Regions from separate parts of the Actinoallomurus sp. CA-142502 genome, predicted to be linked through region 2. Evidence: riboswitches for the same ligand, from Rfam matches in the RefSeq annotation. Region 2 holds a riboswitch; each other region holds the start of a gene.

Region 1 (5,786 bases), 4.1 Mb from region 2:
TCCCACACGGAATTGAGCGGGGACTCACGGAACAGCCGGGGCATGCCCGACTCCTCGACGTAGCCGTTGCCGCCCAGGCACTCCAGGGCCTCGGCGCTGTGCGCGGGCCAGCGCTTGGTCACCCAGTACTTGCCGGCCGCCAGAGCGAGGCGCTTGAACGCCGTCTCGCCACGGTCGGTCGCGCCCGCGAGCCGCAGCATCAGCACCGTCGCGGCCTCGGACTCCACGGCCAGGTCGGCCACGACGTTGCGCATCAGGGGCTGGTCGATCAGGGCGGCGCCGAACGCCTGCCGGTGGGTGACGTGGTGCGCCGCCTGCACCAGGCCCTGGCGCATTCCGGCGGCGGCGCCGATGACGCAGTCGAGCCGCGTCATGTTGACCATCTCGATGATGGTGCGGACGCCACGGCCCGCCTCGCCGACGCGCCAGGCGACGGCGCGTTCGTACTCCACCTCCGCCGAGGCGTTCGAGCGGTTGCCGAGCTTGTCCTTCAGCCGCTGCAGGCGCATCGGGTTGAGCGTGCCGTCGGGCAGGACGCGGGGGAGCAGGAAGCAGGTGAGGCCCTCCGGGGCCTGGGCGAGCACGAGGAAGACGTCGCACATCGGCGCGCTGGTGAACCACTTGTGCCCGGTCAGCAGGTACGTCCCGTCGGCCTGCGGAACCGCGCGGGTCGTGTTGGCGCGTACGTCCGAGCCGCCCTGCTTCTCCGTCATCGACATCCCGGCGAGGATGCCGGCCTTGGTCAGCGGCGGGCGCAGGCCGAAGTCGTACGTGCCGGAGGTCAGCAGCGGTTCGTACTCGCGGGCGAGGTCGGGCTCCTGGCGCAGCGCGGGCACGGCGGCGTACGTCATCGAGATCGGGCAGCCGTGCCCGGCGTCGACCCGCCACACGTAGAACTTGGCGGCGCGGGCCACGTGCGCGCCGGCGCGCTCGGTCCACGCGCGGGCGTGCAGTCCGTGCCCGACCGCGACCTTCATCAGCTCGTGCCAGGCGGGGTGGAACTCCACCTCGTCGACGCGGTGGCCGTACCGGTCGTGGGTGCGCAGCACCGGGCGGTACTCATTGGCGAGCCGGCCCCACTCCTGCGCCTCCTCGCCGCCGGCCAGCCGGCCGAGCTCGTGGATCTCCTCGGTCGCCCAGCCGCCGCCCTCGCGGAACAGCCCGTCCAGCAGCGCCGGGTCGTCGGCCACGTCGTAGCCGGTCAGCGGAGGGACCTGGTTGAACACGTCATGCGTCGTCATGAGACCGCTCCGATGCTGCGCTGGACGAAGGTGATGAGGTGAGCCGTGCCGCTGGAGACGTCCGGGACCGGCGCGGTGACGGAGGCGTCCGTCACGGCGGCGCGCGCCGCCAGCGGGCCGATGAGGGCGTCGCCGATCGCCCCGACGAGTGCCGCCGCGCTCACCTGGACGTCCTGATCGGGCAGCTCGCCGGTGGCGATGCCCCGGGTGATGAGCACCCCGATGGCGTCGGCGAACGCGCGCCGGAACACCAGCCGCTCACCGTCGACGGCCGGGTCGGCGGGCTCGGCGAGCAGCGCGTACGCCATCCGCGGGCCCCGCAGCGCGCGGCCCGCGAAGGTCTCTACCACGGCGGCGATCGCCTCGGCGGCGGTGCTCTCCAGGGCCACCGCCCGCGCCACGGCGTCGACCTCGCGCCGGCTCGTCGTGCGGAACACCTCCGCGACCAGGTCGGCCTTTGCCGGGAAGTGGCGGTAGACGCTGCCGGTCGCGACGCCGGCCCGACGGGCCACGGCGGCCACCGAGCATCCCGCGTAGCCGTGCTCGGCGACGATCGCCACTGCGGCGGACAGGATGCGTTCACGCGAGGCGCTCAGGCGCGCTTCGACGCGGGGCGTACGGCGGTACGGCATACAAGAATTGAACCCTAGTTCACTTCTTAGGCGCAACCGCGTAACGCCGAAAAAGGTTCGGGGCCCCTCGGGTGGAGGGGCCCCGAACGCCCCCAGGGGGGAAGGGGGCGGAAGAGGGCTATTTCTCGGACACTCCGGTCGCCATGTCGTAGCCGGTGCCCGAGTGGCGGTAGACGGGGCCGTTACCCATCTCCAGCACCTGGAACTTGATCGGGATCGAGTTGGACCGGGTGCCGGTGAAGTACTGCATCATCTCCTCGGACAGGTCGATGATGGCCGGCGGGCTGTGCTGGGCGACCGCCCACTCGGCCGGGCCGAAGTCCTCGACCACGCCGACGGCGCTCTTCTTGCCGACGGTGATCTTCACCTTGGTGCCGAGCGGCCAGTACGGGCTGGCGATCGTGTGGTACGACATCGGCTTGCCGGACGCGGTCTGCGCGTCCCAGAACGACGTGCCGGTGGAGACGCCGGTCGGCAGGGCGGCCTTCTTGTCGGCCTTCTCACTGGGAAGCTGCCGGGGCAGCTTGGCCGTGTGGCCCTCCGTTCCGGGCCCCACGAGGCCGGAGTCGCCCTGCGACACCTGCACGGCGCTCGTACGGGCGGCCTGGGAGGACGTGGAGTGGACCAGTGCGGCGGACGCGCCCGCGCCCGCCACGACGACGCCGGCCGCGACCGACGCGAACGTCTTGCTGGTGAATCGATCCAGATACTTGTTGCTGATTCTGAACATGGGGGGTTGGCCTCTCAGCACAGGGGAGACGGGGACGGTGTGCAGGGCGGGCCGCCCCGGCCGGCCGTGCGGCCGGGGCGAGGGGAGGGCTCAGGCGTCGTTGGAGCCGTACTCGGGGTAGCCGTAGCCGACGACCGTGGACTTGTCGCGCGTGCGGATCTTCACGGCGTTGTCGGTGTTGCCCTCGATGGTCTGGATGGTGCCGTCGTGGTTGTCCTTGATGACCATGCCGACGTGGTCGATGTCGTCGATCGACTTGCTCCCGCTCCAGGAGAAGAACACGACGGCGCCGGGCGTGGCGTCCTCGCCCCAGCGGCCCTGGTCCTTGAACCACTGGGCGTGGGTACGGGTGAACGCGTCCGCGCCCATCCCCTTGACGCCCAGCTGGGCGCCGATCCAGGACACGAACATGTCGCACCAGTTCGCGTTGGCGTAGTCGGAGACCTGGCCGCCGTCGCGCTCGACGCCGCGCTCGGCCCACGGGGAGGAGACGAACCACTTCTGGAACTTGGTGCCGCCGCCCGAGGAGTCCTCGCTGACGCCGACCTGGGAGGTGGCGAGCTTCAGCGCGTCGCTCGCGGTGGGCAGCCACTCGCGCTTCTTGGCGGCGACGTTGCCGGCGCTCTTGTCGGACAGGGCCAGCGTGTGCGGTTCCTTGGGGGAGGCGGCGGTGCCGTGGGGAACGGCGGCCATCGCTTGGGCCGAGACCGCGTCGACGTTCTGGGAGGATCCGGCCGGGGCCGCCGCGATCAGGCTGATCGCGGTCGCGCCGACCGCGGTGACGGCGGCGAGGGAGCCGCCGAGTCTGGTGTTACGCAGCAGACGGCATGACTTCTTGTGTCGACCTGACACGTTGAGCACTCCTTTGCTTCCATGCCGCTTACCGGGTTAGCTGACGGGTTCGGGCGTGGAAGCTGCCCTACGGCGCGAGGGGATGCGCCGATTCACCCCAGTGGTGCGGTGGGTCCCCGGTTCCGCGATGTGCGGATTCAGCGGGAGCCGTCTCTGAGCGGACGGCTCGAAGAACAGGGGGATGGCGGCCGCGTGGGCGGCCACTTCATTCAGGTCTAGGGGATCTTGTCGTCCATTCGTCCGGTGCACTTTCACTTCCCGGCGCCTGCCGATGGCCCCGAGGGCTCGGGCGGGAAGTCACCCGGTGGGCACGCTGTTGGCGTGCCACATGCCCTGTGAGAGACACGAGGGGCCTGGCTCCGTCGCTGCGCGGCGGATGCGGCGCGTTCGCCGAACCGGCATCGAGGCGGATCCATGTGGGGGGATCGCAGGGGATGCGCAGAGCGGCGCGGTTATGAACCGTCGCGGCCTTGGAAGGGGGGCCCATCTCACGCGTCGTCGCGTGCCGCACTTCGTGGTGCTGGGGGGCAGGCCCTGGCCGGCGGGGATGTTACGGACGGCGCATGGGGGGCGCCGCCGGTCAACCGAACATAGCAAACATATTTCGGGCCGTAAAGGGGAAATATGGACACTCACCGCCTCTGACCTGCGAGAAGATCACATCGGCGGTCTGTCAACCCCCAGAACCCTTGCGAAATAAGGGTTTTCAGCCCACAGCAGCTTGATCACCCAGCGTGATGATCTCGGTGTAACGCTGCTCGATGATCTCGGCCAGCTCGGGCGCCGCGCCGAGCGCCCCCGAGACCGCCACCGCCCCCGCCGCGAGCGACTCGTCGCGGACCTTGTCGGCGAAGTAGCCGGGGGCCAGGAAGTAGGAGGCGACCGCGACCCGCGGGGCCCCGGCGTTCAGCAGCCTTCGTACGGCCTCGGCCGGCGTCGGGCGCGCGGCGGAGGCGTAGGCGGGGACGACACGCCGCCAGCCGCGCCAGCCGCGGGCCATCCGGCCGATCGTCGCGTTGGCCGACGGGTCGCTGGACCCCGCGGCGGCCAGCACGAGCGCCGTGTCCGGGTCGGGCGTCACTCCCGCCTCGGCCAGCCTCCGCTCCAGGGCCGCGGTCATCAGCGGGTGCGGCCCGAGCGTCGCGCCGTACCGCAGGCGCATCCGCGGGTGCTCCCGGCGCACCTCGGTCAGCGCGCCGGGAATGTCGGTCTTGCTGTGGTACGCGGCGGTCAGCAGGAGGGGGAGAACGACGGCCTCGCCCGCGCCGGTGCCGGCGCCGGCGAGCGCGCCGAGCGCCTGGCCGGGCGTCGGGGGCGCGTGGTCAAGATAGGACGTCACGACCCGCAGCCCGGACCGGCGGCGTACGAGATCGAGCAGGTCCTCGACCGTCGCCGCCGCACGCGGGTCCCGGCTGCCGTGCGCCACCGCCACCAGCGGCGGCGGAGGCGCGCAGGTGATCAGAGGTTGATGCCGCATTCGGACTTTCCGGTGCCGGCCCACCGGCCGCTGCGCGGATCGTCGCCGGGTGCGACCCGCTGCGTGCACGGCTCGCACCCGATGGAGGGGTAGCCGTCGTACTGCAGCGGGTTGACGAGGATGCCGTTCTTCTCGATGTAGGCGCCGAGCTGCTCGTGCGTCCACCGGGCGAGCGGGTTGACCTTGACCTTCCCGCGCGAGGCGTTCCACTCCACGACCCGGGACCCGCGCCGGTGCGAGGTCTCCTCCCGGCGGATCCCGGTGATCCACGCGAGGTACGGCTCCAGGGCGCGGTTCAGCGGCTCGACCTTGCGCAGGTGGCAGCACAGGTCCGGGTTCCGGCCGTAGAGCCGGGGACCCAGGTCGCGCTCCTGCTCGGCGACCGTACGCGAGGAGGTGACGTTCACCACGTTGACCGGGTAGACGGCCTCGACGGCGTCGCGGGTGCCGATCGTCTCGGCGAAGTGGTAGCCGGTGTCGACGAACAGCACGTCGATGCCCGGCCGGATCTTGGCGGCGATGTCCACCAGCACGGCGTCCTTCATCGAGGACGTCACGCAGATCCGGTCGCCGAAGGTCGCGATCGCCCAGCGAATGATCTCCTCGGCCGGCGCCTCCTCGAGGGCGTCGGCGGCCGACTCGACGATGTCGGTGAGGTCGAGCGCGGCGGTCGGGCGTTCGAAGGTGAGCGTCATCTCGCGCCTCCCTTCGGCGCGGCGGGGACGGCGGTGCTGAGCGCGCCGGTGCCGATGAACCGCAGCCGGAACGCGCGGGTGCAGGCACGGCAGTGCCAGCCGCCGCCGTCGCTCTCGTACGGCTCCAGGTCCTCGTCGCCGCAGTAGGGGCAGTAGAAG
Region 2 (5,786 bases):
CCGCGAGCGGGTCGCGCAGCTTGCCGCCGCCGCGTACAAGAGCGGCGACTCCGGCGACATTCCGAACCTCGTGTCGTCGAACAACCCGTCGGACGTTCTCGACCAGATCTCGGTCTTCACGCAGGTCGCGCACAACCGGTCGACCGAGGTCACCCAGTTCCTCAACGCGGCCCAGCTGCTGCAGCGCCAGAAGGCGCAGGCGCAGCAGGCCGCCGCCGACCTCAGTTCGAAGCTGAAGTCCGAGAAGGCGCAGCTCGACAAGCTGAAGAAGCAGGCCAGGCAGCAGCAGTCCCTGGTCAACAGGCTCGGCGGGGGCAGCACCTCGTCCGGCGGCCATGGCGGCACCTACAACGGGCCGGCGTCCGGCCCCGCCCGCCTCGCTCTCGAGTACGCGTACCAGCAGAAGGGCGCCCCGTACAAGTACGGCGGCACCGGCCCGTACAACTCCGGCTACGACTGCTCCGGGCTCATGATGATGGCCTGGCGGCACGCCGGCGTCAGCCTTCCCCGCGTCGTGCCGGACCAGTACAACGCCACCCGCCGCGTGGCGCGCTCGGACCTCCAGCCCGGTGACCTGGTCTTCTTCGACAACCTGAACCACGTCGGGATGTACGTCGGCAACAACCAGTTCATCCACGCGCCGCACACGGGCACGGTCGTCCAAATCGAGAGCCTGAGCGGCTACTACAGCTCCAACTTCTACGGCGCCGGCCGTCCGTAAGGGGCTGACCACAGTGGAGATGAAGCGTTCAACCATGTCCAGAACCAGTCGTTGGATCGTCGGCACCGCCGGAGCGGCCGTTGTCGCCGGGCTCGTCCTGCCCGCCAGCCCCGCCCAGGCGAAGCCCACTCCCTCGCTGAGCGCCGCCAAGCAGCAGCTCGCCAAGCTCAACGACCAGGTGGACCAGCTGGCCAACCAGTACAACAAGGCCAAGGAGGACTGGAAGGCCGCGCAGAGCCACCTCAAGGCGCTCAAGTCCTCCGTCACGGTCGAGCAGGAGACGTTCAACCAGCTGCACACCCGGGTCGCCCAGCTCGCCGCCGCGGCGTACAAGGAGGGCGGCGCGGGAGGGGACATCCCGCAGTTCGTGTCGGCCAAGGACCCTGAGTCCGTGCTCGACCAGATGACGGCCTTCACCAAGGTCTCCAGCAATCGCGCGGCGGAGCTGAACCAGTTCCTGGCGTCCGCGCAGCGGCTGGAGCGGCAGAAGGCGCTGGCGGAGCAGGCGGCCGAGCAGCTCAAGCAGCAGAAGGACCAGGTCGACAAGCAGCGGTCGGCGGCCAACTCGGCCATCAGGAAGCAGCTGCGCCTGATCGACAAGCTGGGCGCCAACATCGACCCGGGCTCGTCCAAGGCCAACTGCTCGATCCTGGCGACCGGCCGCGCCGAGACGGTGCTGAGGTACGCCTGCGCGCAGCTCGGCAAGCCGTACGTCTTCGGTGGCGCCGGCCCGAACGTCTTCGACTGCTCGGGCCTGACGATGATGGCCTACAAGCAGATCGGCATCAACCTCAGCCACTACGTGCCGAACCAGTACAGCGCGAGCCGGCGCGTGGCGAAGGCCGACCTCCAGCCGGGAGACCTCGTCTTCTTCAGCAACAACGACCACATGGGCATGTACGTCGGCAACGGCAAGTTCATCCAGGCGCCGCACACCGGCGATGTGGTGAAGATCTCCAGCCTCAGTGACGCGTACTACAGCCAGGTGTACTACGGCGGCGGTCGCCTGCTCTGACCGACCCGAACCTCACAGGCCCTCTGGCGATGCCCAGAGGGCCTGTTTCGGTCGGGGCCAATTCACCTTAGGTAATTCCTCTCGTACGCTCTGGCGACAAATTTGCGCATTCATTGGTGCCTTGTTAGCGTGCGCCGAGTTATGCGATACGCCCCATGTGTCGCATGCGGCCATCACGAGGGAATTCGTCCTCCGCTTTGGATGTGTTGTGGAACACATTCCGCCGGGCGACTTTCCTCTCGGCTTTCCGGAATGCAGAGATAAGCGGCCGGCCACAGTGAGAACCGCCCGGTGAGAGGGCGCGTCCGGCGGCCGCGAGCGCCGAGTCCGCGGGCACGCGGAGCCGGGGACCCACATGCGCGCGAAGGCGCAGATCCCCAGGGGTGAGTCGGTGCGCCTGCGCCATCACAGCAGACCGTAGTGCGGCGAACGGGCCGTGGTGCGGCGTGGTGCGCCGGGCGGACCGTAGGGCGGCTTCTTCCAGCCCGAACCCGTCAGCTAACCCGGTAGGCGCACACGGAAGGAGAGAACCCTGTCTCGCACCCCCTCGACCGCTTCGCCGAAGCGCGTCCGCCTCGCCGGCGGAATGCTGGCCGCGGGCGCGGTCCTCGCGCCGACGGTCCTGACGGCCTCGACGGCGTCCGCCTCATCGGACGCCGTCACGACCGTCACTCCGGTCGCCAACCCGGTGACCACCCCGGTCGCCACCCCCACGGCGGCCACGAGCGCGACGACGAAGCAGACGTCTTGGAGCAAGCGACACAAGGTCGGGCTGAAGGCGGTCGCCGCAGCCCGTAAGCAGATCGGCAAGCCGTACCGCTACGGTGGCAGCGGCCCGAGCAGTTTCGACTGCTCCGGTCTGGTCCAGTACGTCTACCGCAAGGCCGGAGTACGGCTCCCGCGCACCGCGGACGCCCAGCACCAGCACATCAAGCGGCACGTGAAGTTCTCCGACCTCGCCACCGGAGACCTGGTGTACTTCTACGGCGACGGCCACACGGGCATCGTCTCGAAGGTCAAGGGCAAGAAGATCTACATGATCCACGCCGCCCACTCCGGCACGCGCATCAAGCAGGTGCTGCTCAACAGCTACTACCGGGCACACTTCAACGGTGCCACCCGACCGTACTGAACCTGACGCACCCGCCGTACGACGACCGCCGGCGCCCGTCCGCGAGGCCGGGCCCGGCGGTCGCTCAGTGACGGTGGGCGTCATCGGCGGGGCACCCGGTCGTGGCGACTAGGATCGCGCGCATGCCGGCCAAGGGGAACGCGGACTCGCGGGTGACCACCGCGTCGGCCATGTTCGCCGGGCTCGCCGGGTTGGCGATCGTGGCCAATCTCGCCGTCGCGGTCGGTTACCTCGCGTTCCACGACGGTGCGGGCCGGGCCGCCGCCGCGTCTTCCCGGCCGGTCGCCGGGGCGCTGTCCGCCCCCAGCGTCGCCACGGTGAACGCCCTGCTCCAGCGCCGCTCGCGGGCCGTTCTCGCCCGCGACCGTGCCGCGTTCCTCGCCACCGTCGACCCGTCGGGACAGGCGTTCCGCGCCGGGCAGCAGGTGCTCTTCGACAACCTGGCCAAGGTGCCTCTCTCCGCCTGGAGGGAGTCCCTGGCCGACACGCGTCCCGCCGTGGCGGCCGATGACGGCTGGACGGCCCGGCTCAGGCTCACCTACCGGCTGCGCGGCTTCGACCGCCGCGACCTCGTCTACACCGAATACCTGACCTTCGACCGGCGCCCGGGCACCGGCTGGATGGTCTCCGGCGACGGCGCGGCGCACGGCCTGCGCGACGACCCGCAGATCTGGAACAGCGGCGGCCTCACCGTGGTCCACGGACGCCGCAGCCTCGTGCTCGCCGAGGACGGAGCCGTGGCCGGCGAGCTCCCCGCCGCCCGTACCGCCGAGCTCCGCGACATCGCCGCCCGTCTCGACGAGGGAGTCGGCGCCGTCTCCGGCGTCGTCGGCGACCGGTGGGCCCGGCACGCCGTGGCGCTCGTCCCCGCCACCGAGCAGAAGGCCGAAGAGCTCGCGGGAGACGTGCGCAACCTCGGCGACATCGCCGCGCTGGCCGCGGTCACCGGGGACGAGGGCGGCCAGGGTACGGGAGAGGACCGCCTCGTCATCACCCCCACCGCGTTCGGCCGGCTCACCGCCCTGGGCCGGCGCGTCGTCCTGACCCACGAACTCGTGCACGTCGCCATGGGCGGGGCGCGCGACGGCAAGACGCCGATGTGGCTGATCGAAGGACTCGCCGACTACGTCGGCTACAAGAAGGCGGGCGTCCCGACCAGGGCGGCCGGCCGCGAACTGGCCGACCTCATCGCCACCGGCGGCGTCCCGGCCACCCTGCCGGGCGCCACGGAGTTCGCCGGCTCGGGCGACCGGCTCTCGGCGGCGTACGAGGAGGCGTGGCTCGCCTGCCGCATGGTCGCCGAACGCTACGGTGAGGACCGGCTCGTCCGGCTCTACCGTACGGCCGAGGCGGAGCCGGAGGACTCGGGCGACCCGCGCCTCCAGGACCGCGCGCTCCGCAGCGTCCTGGGCGTCGGCACCGACCGGTTCGTCGCCCTGTGGCGTGCGTACGTCCGCCGCGAGCTCGCGTGAGCGGCGGACGAGGCGGTCAGGTGAGGAGCACGGGGTGTGTGCACGTCGTACCGGCGAGGCAAGGCGGGTGAACTCGGGTGATCCGCGTCGTCGAGACAGTGCGCTCCGCCGCGTCCGTCCGCTGCGGACCGGCGTGAGTCGCGGATGAGGCAGTCAGGTGAGGAGCACGGGGTGAACGCACGTCGTACGGCCGGGACCGCGGTCGTGGCCGAGGCGGAGGAGGGGCCCGGTCCCGCGCCGGATCGGCGCGGGGCGGCGATCGCCGCCGTGGTCCTGTGCGCGCTGCTGGCGGTGGTGATCCTCGTGACGACTCCCTGGCATCCGCTGCCCGGCGCCGGCCGGCCGGCCGACCCGGCGCTCGACTTCACGCGCGCGCAGATCGGCCGCGGCGACGCCTTCAACAGGGCCCTCGACCCGCCCGCGTACGCCGGGCTCGCCGCCGGGCTCCTGGTCGTGCTCCTGCTCGGGCTGACACCCCTGGGCGCGCGGCTGCTCGGCCCGGTCACGCGGCCCCTGCGGCGGTGGCCGCTGCGGCTGGTCGGCGTCGCGGTGGTGCTCGCGGTGCTGACCCGGCTCGCCGGCCTGCCGTTCGACGTGTGGTCCCAGACCGTGCTGCGCCGGTACGGGCTGTCCACCGAGCACTGGGGCGGCTGGTTCACCGACCAGCTCACCTCGCTCGGCGTCACCCTCGTCATCTGGATCGTCGTGCTGCTCGGCGTGCACCTGCTGGTCCGCCGATTCCCGCGCCGCTGGTGGGCGGGGGCGGCCGCGGGCGGGTTCGTGCTCGTCGCGGCGGCGTCGTTCGGCTATCCGGTGCTGGTCGAGCCGCTGTTCAACTCGTTCCACTCGATGCCCGCCGGGCCGCTGCGCACCGACCTGCTCGCGATGGCGCGGCGGGACGGCGTGCCGGTCGGCGACGTGCTCGTCGCCGACGCCTCCAAACGGACCACCGAGCTGAACGCCTACGTCTCCGGCTTCGGCTCCACCCGCCGGATCGTCGTCTACGACACGCTGCTCACCAGCGAGCCGCGCGCGGAGATCGAGCTCATCGTCGCGCACGAGCTCGGCCACGCCAAGCGCGACGACGTGCTGCACGGCACCCTCGTCGGCGCGCTCGGGGCGGCGGCCGGAGTCTGCGTGCTCTTCCTCGTCCTGACCTCCCCGCGGCTGCTGCGGCGCGCCGGGGCCGACTCACCGGCCGACCCGCGGTCGGTGGCGCTGCTGCTCGCCGCGGTCACCGTGCTCCTGCAGGTCGCCGGTCCGGTGGAGAACCTCGTCAGCCGCCGCATCGAGGCCCGCGCCGACATGCACGCGCTCGATCTGACGCGTGACCCGGAGACGTACGTGCGGATGCAGCGCTCGCTCAGCGCCCGCAACCTCGACGACCTGTCGCCGAACGCACTGGAGTACTCGCTGTGGAACAGCCACCCGACCGGTCCGCAGCGG
Region 3 (5,786 bases), 3.7 Mb from region 2:
CTGACCGGCCGAGGCGGGGCTCTCGGACAGCGCGAGGATGTCGTCGGGACGCAGCTGGCCGGCGGTGGCCTCCTGGATCACCGGGAGGATGCCGGAGCGCAGCGTGATCATCCTGGTCTTGATGGGGATGCGGCGGGCGCCGACGGTCCGCTCGTCGACCGGCGCCACCGTCGGCGGCTTGGCCGGGGCCGTCTCGCCGAAGTGCTGGTGCAGCATCTCCCTGATCTGCATGTTGCCCGCGTAGATGGACGCGCCGCGCTGGAGGACATCGCGGGCGCCCGCGGGGTCGCCCGCCTCGAGCCGCAGGTGGGCCAGCAGGGTGTAGTCCGACGCGTAGACCAGGTAGTCGGGCGCCAGGGCGATCAGGTCGGTCTGGTACTTCAGGGCGCGGGGCTTGTCGCCCCGGTCCACCGCCCACTTCGACAGGCGCTTGAGCGCGTGCCGGCGCAGCTGGGAGTCGTTCACGACCGACTCCAGGAGCGCCTCGGCCTCGTCGAGGCGGCCGCCGTCCTTGAGGATGTCGGCCAGCGTCAGGGCGTACCAGGGGATGGTCGGGTACTTCTCGCGCGCCGAGCGGACGATGTCCGCGGCGCGGTTGTAGTCGCCCCGCCACTTGTAGACCTCGGCGAGCGCGGCCGTGGCGAACCGGGTGTCGCCGCCCGCCGCGATGGCCGCGTTGGCGATCTGCTCGCTCTTCCGGTCGTCGCGCTCGTTGGTGAGGACGAGCCACGACAGCAGCGACAGCCCGTCACCTTCGAGATCGGCCCGCTTCGACTCCAGGAGCTGCTGGGCCTCTTCCGGCTTACGGAGCCAGATGTCGTAGGCGCGGCTGGTGGTGCTCATTTGTCAGAACCTCATGCGTCGTCGGCTGTCTGCGGGAAGTCGGCCCATCATCGCAGACGCGGGCCGCGCCCGTGATGAAGGCGATCAACTGTGGTCCGGCCCCGAACCGGACCGGCCGGCGGAAACTACGGCCACAACATGTGGGTTTCCCACGGGCCGCGGCGGCCGGAGCGTTCGTACCGCAGCCGGGTGTGCACGCGGTCCTTGTCGGCCTGCCAGAACTCGATCTGGACGGGAACGAGGGTGTAGAGCGTCCACTCCGGGCTGACCAGAGCGGGGTCCGCCTCGATCCGGGCCAGCGCCGTGCGGAAGGCCTGGTCGCGGTCGTCAAGGCTCTCCAGGTGGCCGCTCTGGCGGCCCAGCAGCGCCTCGGCGCGGGCGGAGGGCGCACGGGCCAGCAGGTCGGCGGCGCTCTGCTCGGGAGAGGCGGGCTCCACGGCGCCCCGTACGCGTACCTGGCGGCCTTGCAGAGGCCAGTAGAAGGTGAGCGCCGCCCGGGGCACGTCCGCCAGGTGACGGCCCTTGGGACTGTCGGCGTGCACCGCGAACCGCCAGCCGCCGGCGTCCACGTTCTTGAGGATGAGGACCCGGGCGTCCGGGCCGCCCCGTCACTGCCGCCCATCGTGCCCCCTGCGCCGTCGGTGTCCCCGGCCGTCCATCCGCCTCGACCCTACTGAGGGGCCGCGACCGCGGCCTGGAGAACGTCCGCGTCTCCCCATGCGTCTCCCAAGGTCGGGCAAGGGCGTCGCGTCGGGGGTGGTCGGCTGCCCGGGCATGGCGTAATGGTCGATACCCTAGGTGCCCGTGGACCTCCTTGACTCCTGGCGCGATCTTCCTGCGGCCCAGCAGCCCGATTGGCCCGACCCCGCACAGGTGGGCGCCGTCGCCGACCAGCTCGCCAAGCTTCCGCCGCTCGTGTTCGCGGGCGAGTGCGACCAGCTCCGCGCACAGCTCGCCGCCGTGGCGCGCGGCGAGGCGTTCGTGCTGCAGGGCGGCGACTGCGCCGAGACGTTCTCCGGCGCCACCGCCGACGACGTGCGCAACAAGCTCAAGACCCTGCTCCAGATGTCGGTCGTCCTGACGTACGCCGCGAGCGTGCCGGTCGTCAAGATCGGCCGGATGGCGGGCCAGTTCGCCAAGCCGCGGTCGAAGCCGGTCGAGGTCCGCGAGGGCGTCGAGCTTCCCGCGTACCGCGGCGACATGGTCAACGGCTTCGGCTTCACCGCCGACGAGCGGACGCCGGACCCGGGCCGCCTGCTGCGGGCGTACCACGCCGCCGCGGTCACGCTGAACCTCTGCCGCGCCTTCACCCAGGGCGGGTACGCCGACCTGCGCCAGGTCCACGCGTGGAACCAGGACTTCGTGGCGGCCAGCCCGGCCGGGCGTCGCTACGAGCGGCTGGCGGGGGAGATCGACCGGGCGCTGGCGTTCATGCACGCCGCCGGCGCCGACCCGGAGGAGTTCCACCGCGTCCAGCTCTACTCCAGCCACGAGGCGCTGATCCTCGACTACGAGCGGGCGCTGACCCGCATCGACTCGCGCTCAGGCCTGCCGTACGACGTGTCCGGGCACTTCCTGTGGATCGGCGAGCGCACCCGGCAGCTCGACGGCGCGCACGTGGAGTTCATGCGGCACATCCGCAACCCGATCGGGGTCAAACTCGGCCCGACGACGTCCGCCGAGGACGCCCTGGCGCTCATCGACAAGCTCGACCCCGAACGCGAGCCGGGCCGCCTGACGTTCGTGATCCGCATGGGCGCCGGCCGCGTACGCGACGCGCTGCCGCCGCTGGTGGAGAAGGTCACCGCGAGCGGCGCGCAGGTCGCGTGGATCTGCGACCCGATGCACGGCAACACCTTCGAGGCCGAGAGCGGCTACAAGACCCGACGGCTCGACGACGTCATGGACGAGGTGGCGGGCTTCTTCGACGTCCACCGCGCGCTGGGCACCCACCCGGGCGGCGTCCACCTGGAGTTCACCGGCGACGACGTCACCGAGTGCGTGGGCGGCGGCCACGAGATCGTCGAGGACGACCTTCACCAGCGGTACGAGACCGCCTGCGACCCGCGGCTCAACCGCAGCCAGGCACTCGACCTGGCGTTCATGGTCGCGGAGATGTACCGCACGACGAAGTGAGGTCGGGGCCCCGAGCCCGGGGCCCCGTCACTCAGACGATGCGTACGGCCCCGGCGAACGGGCGGGTGGCCAGGTCGGCGACCCGCACGTGGTCGCCGGTGTGCGGCGCGTGGATGAACTTCCCGTCTCCGAGGTACATCCCCATGTGGTGGATGTCGGAGTAGAAGAACACCAGGTCACCGGGCTGCAGGTCGCTCCGTGAGACGTGGACGCCGGCGTTCCACTGGTCGCCGCCGTAGTGCGGCAGGTTGACCCCGACCTGCTTGTACGCCCACATGGTCAGCCCGGAGCAGTCGAACCCCTTTCCGGGCGTCGCGCCGCCCCAGACGTACGGGACGCCGAGCTGCGTCAGCGCCGCGCGTACGGCGCCGATCGCCTTGGTGGACCCGCCCGGGATCTCCGGCACGCTCTCGCCGTGCTCGGCGCGCTCGACGGCGTCCTTCAGCAGCGGACGGCGCAGCTTGTCGAGCGTCCGGCCGATGGTCGCCTTCTTCTGCGCGAGCTGCGCCTTGAGCAGCGTGGACCGCGAGGCCTGGTCACGGGCGTTCTGCCAGGCGCGCTCGGCGTTCTGGATCGCCTGGGTGAGCTGGCGGACCTGCGTGTCGTCCTGCTGGGTGAAGAAGTGCAGGGTCGCGGCCTGGTCCAGCAGTGCCTGCGGGTCCTTGGCGGAGAACAGCGCGGGTGCCTCGTCCGGCGCGCTGTTCATGTAGCGCAGCGCGGCCAGGCGGCCGACACGTTGCTGGATGCCCTTGAGGGCCTTGGTCTCACGTCGCGAGGTCGCCTTGGCGATCGCGCTGGCGCGCTGGGCCTGCCGCAGCCGGACCCGCAGCCCGTCGTACTGCTCGGTGAGCTGTTCGAGCTGGGTGTTGAGCTGGTCGGCCTGCTGCCGGAGCGCGTCGATGGCGGGTGCCGGCTTCGCCTCGGCCGCGGGTGACGGCAGGAGCAGTCCGGCGGTGAGAAGGATGCCGGCGACCACGGTGTGCTGGGTGCGGTGCGGCCTATGATGCGCTTTCGCGGTTCGCGAAGGCTCCATTCGGGTGCTCCTCTTTCTCCTGGGCCGCCTACCGGGTTAGCTGACGGGTTCGGGCAAGGAGAAGCCCTACCGGTTACGGATTCACCCCGGGACCGAGCGCGGTGGGAGAGCCCCCTGAAAGCGCTCCGCGAGTTGGGTCCCCGGCTCACCGGACGCGCTGGCTTGCGCGTGCGGCGACTCGGCGGTCCGGCCGGGAACCGGCCGGTGACACCGTGGGACACTAACGGACCGTGACGGGCCGGCCAACCGGAACATGCGGAGATGGTCCACCGTCTTCCAGGATGGTCACTGTGGGTGATGCCGCTCTGGCCCTTTCCGCCTAGGCGAGAGCGAAGTCCGGCTGCGGACGGTGCTGTATACGCCGACATCGCGGGAAACGCGTCGGCGGTCCGTGGCGGTGGCGTACGCCGTCAGGGGCCGTTCCGGCCGGTGCGGTGAACGCCTCTTTCCGGCCCGGAACCGATCGGATCCGCGTCGCGACCGCCGTTCACGCCGTCGGGGAACCCGCTCAGACGGTCCCGTACGTCGGTCATCGCGGTGATCTGTGGCGGACCCGCAGGACGGACCGTGCGTCTGGGTGCGCGCTCCTCGTGCGACGTCGATCCCGCCGTCGACGTGGATCACCGAGCCGGTCAGGCAGCCGGTCTCGGGGCGGGCGACGGCCGGATGATGGCGGCGTCGTTCACCAGGACGTCGATCCGCCCGAACACCTCGATGTCGGCGGCCACGATCCGGGCGGGCGCCTCGGCCGCGGCGACGCTGGACATTGACCTTGGGGGTCCCGGTCAAGCGGCGAGGTGAGGGGATGCCGGCGGCGGGTCCACCGCCCGGCCGGTCGTTCGGATCGACCGTCCGGCTCGCGCGGGACCGGATGAAAGCGGCACCGCCGGGCTGACCCGGAGAAACACCGAGGGCCCTCCCCACGGGCGGGGGAGGGCCGGCTCGGACTCAGACGTTGAGGGACTCGGCGGAGTCGGACTGGGAGACCGCGGAGTGGAGGGTGTTCCAGAACGCCAGCTCGACGTCCTCCTCCAGCTCGGTGATCTTGCCCCAGAACTCCTTGTCCTCGGCCAGTGCCGCGGCCTCCGCGGTCAGGGCCGGCATGACGGCCGTGCCGGCGTCGGCGGCGTCCAGGTCGGCCACGTTCATGTCGGCGGGCATCTCGACCGGCGTGCGGTGGTGCTTGCCGCGCTTGCGGACGCGGACGTTCGGGGCCGGCATCGGCATGCGGACCTTCGCCTTGCTCAGCGCCAACGCCACCGTGCCGAACACCACGACGCCCAGCAGCCCGGTGAGGGCGGCCTGCTGGTCGGCCAGCGGCGGCGCGGAGTCGTGCTGGGCCGTCGTCTGGGTCTCGTGCATGGGGGTGGCGGGCTGCTGGCCGATCTCCTTGGCGGCCGGCGGAGGCGCGGAGTGCTTCGGGACGTACTTCTGCTCAGCCGGGGCCGCCTTGACCTTCACCTTCGACGGGTAGCCGAAGCCGACGACCTGGCTGACGTCGCGGGTGGCGCGGCCCAGCTGGTCGTTGTGGTTGGCCTCGATCGTGTGCAGCGTGTGGCCGTGCACCGACTCGACGATGCCTACGTGCTCGATGTCGCCGATGCTCTTCCCGCCGTTCCACGAGAAGAAGACGATGGCACCCGGCTCGGGGTGGTGGCCCCACGCGTCGTGCTTCTTGAACCACTTCGCGTGATCCGGAGTGGAGGCGAACTCACCCGCGAAGTCTTCGACTCCGGCCTTGTCCGCCGCCCAGGCGAGGAACATGTCGCACCAG

The links. A riboswitch is a leader RNA that binds a small molecule or an ion and turns the genes downstream of it on or off. The one in region 2 is predicted to bind cyclic di-AMP.
Region 1: it holds a riboswitch for cyclic di-AMP, as region 2 does, so the genes downstream of both, ACQEV1_RS37240 (CHAP domain-containing protein) here and ACQEV1_RS18770 (C40 family peptidase) in region 2, are expected to answer to the same signal.
Region 3: it holds a riboswitch for cyclic di-AMP, as region 2 does, so the genes downstream of both, ACQEV1_RS35665 (C40 family peptidase) here and ACQEV1_RS18770 (C40 family peptidase) in region 2, are expected to answer to the same signal.

Annotation. Positions count from the first base shown of each region.
Region 1 covers NZ_JBNJMY010000001.1:7,961,035-7,966,820, reverse strand. Annotated here, with positions in the region: gene ACQEV1_RS37255 (acyl-CoA dehydrogenase family protein) at 1-1,241, opposite strand, end outside; gene ACQEV1_RS37250 (TetR/AcrR family transcriptional regulator) at 1,238-1,873, opposite strand; gene ACQEV1_RS37245 (hypothetical protein) at 1,992-2,603, opposite strand; gene ACQEV1_RS37240 (CHAP domain-containing protein) at 2,694-3,455, opposite strand; cyclic di-AMP (ydaO/yuaA leader) riboswitch at 3,466-3,608, opposite strand; gene ACQEV1_RS37235 (sirohydrochlorin chelatase) at 4,162-4,932, opposite strand; gene ACQEV1_RS37230 (phosphoadenylyl-sulfate reductase) at 4,914-5,627, opposite strand; gene ACQEV1_RS37225 (Insertion element protein) at 5,624-5,786, opposite strand, start outside.
Region 2 covers NZ_JBNJMY010000001.1:3,867,993-3,873,778, forward strand. Annotated here, with positions in the region: gene ACQEV1_RS18760 (NlpC/P60 family protein) at 1-721, shown strand, start outside; gene ACQEV1_RS18765 (NlpC/P60 family protein) at 756-1,736, shown strand; cyclic di-AMP (ydaO/yuaA leader) riboswitch at 2,046-2,264, shown strand; gene ACQEV1_RS18770 (C40 family peptidase) at 2,323-2,868, shown strand; gene ACQEV1_RS18775 (basic secretory protein-like protein) at 2,991-4,340, shown strand; gene ACQEV1_RS18780 (M48 family metallopeptidase) at 4,512-5,786, shown strand, end outside.
Region 3 covers NZ_JBNJMY010000001.1:7,608,695-7,614,480, reverse strand. Annotated here, with positions in the region: gene ACQEV1_RS35685 (tetratricopeptide repeat protein) at 1-843, opposite strand, end outside; gene ACQEV1_RS35680 (pyridoxine 5'-phosphate oxidase C-terminal domain-containing protein) at 969-1,280, opposite strand; partial or broken gene ACQEV1_RS35675 (pyridoxamine 5'-phosphate oxidase family protein) at 1,272-1,436, opposite strand; gene ACQEV1_RS35670 (class II 3-deoxy-7-phosphoheptulonate synthase) at 1,648-2,979, shown strand; gene ACQEV1_RS35665 (C40 family peptidase) at 3,011-4,012, opposite strand; cyclic di-AMP (ydaO/yuaA leader) riboswitch at 4,024-4,185, opposite strand; gene ACQEV1_RS35660 (hypothetical protein) at 4,645-4,779, opposite strand; gene ACQEV1_RS35655 (CHAP domain-containing protein) at 4,961-5,786, opposite strand, start outside.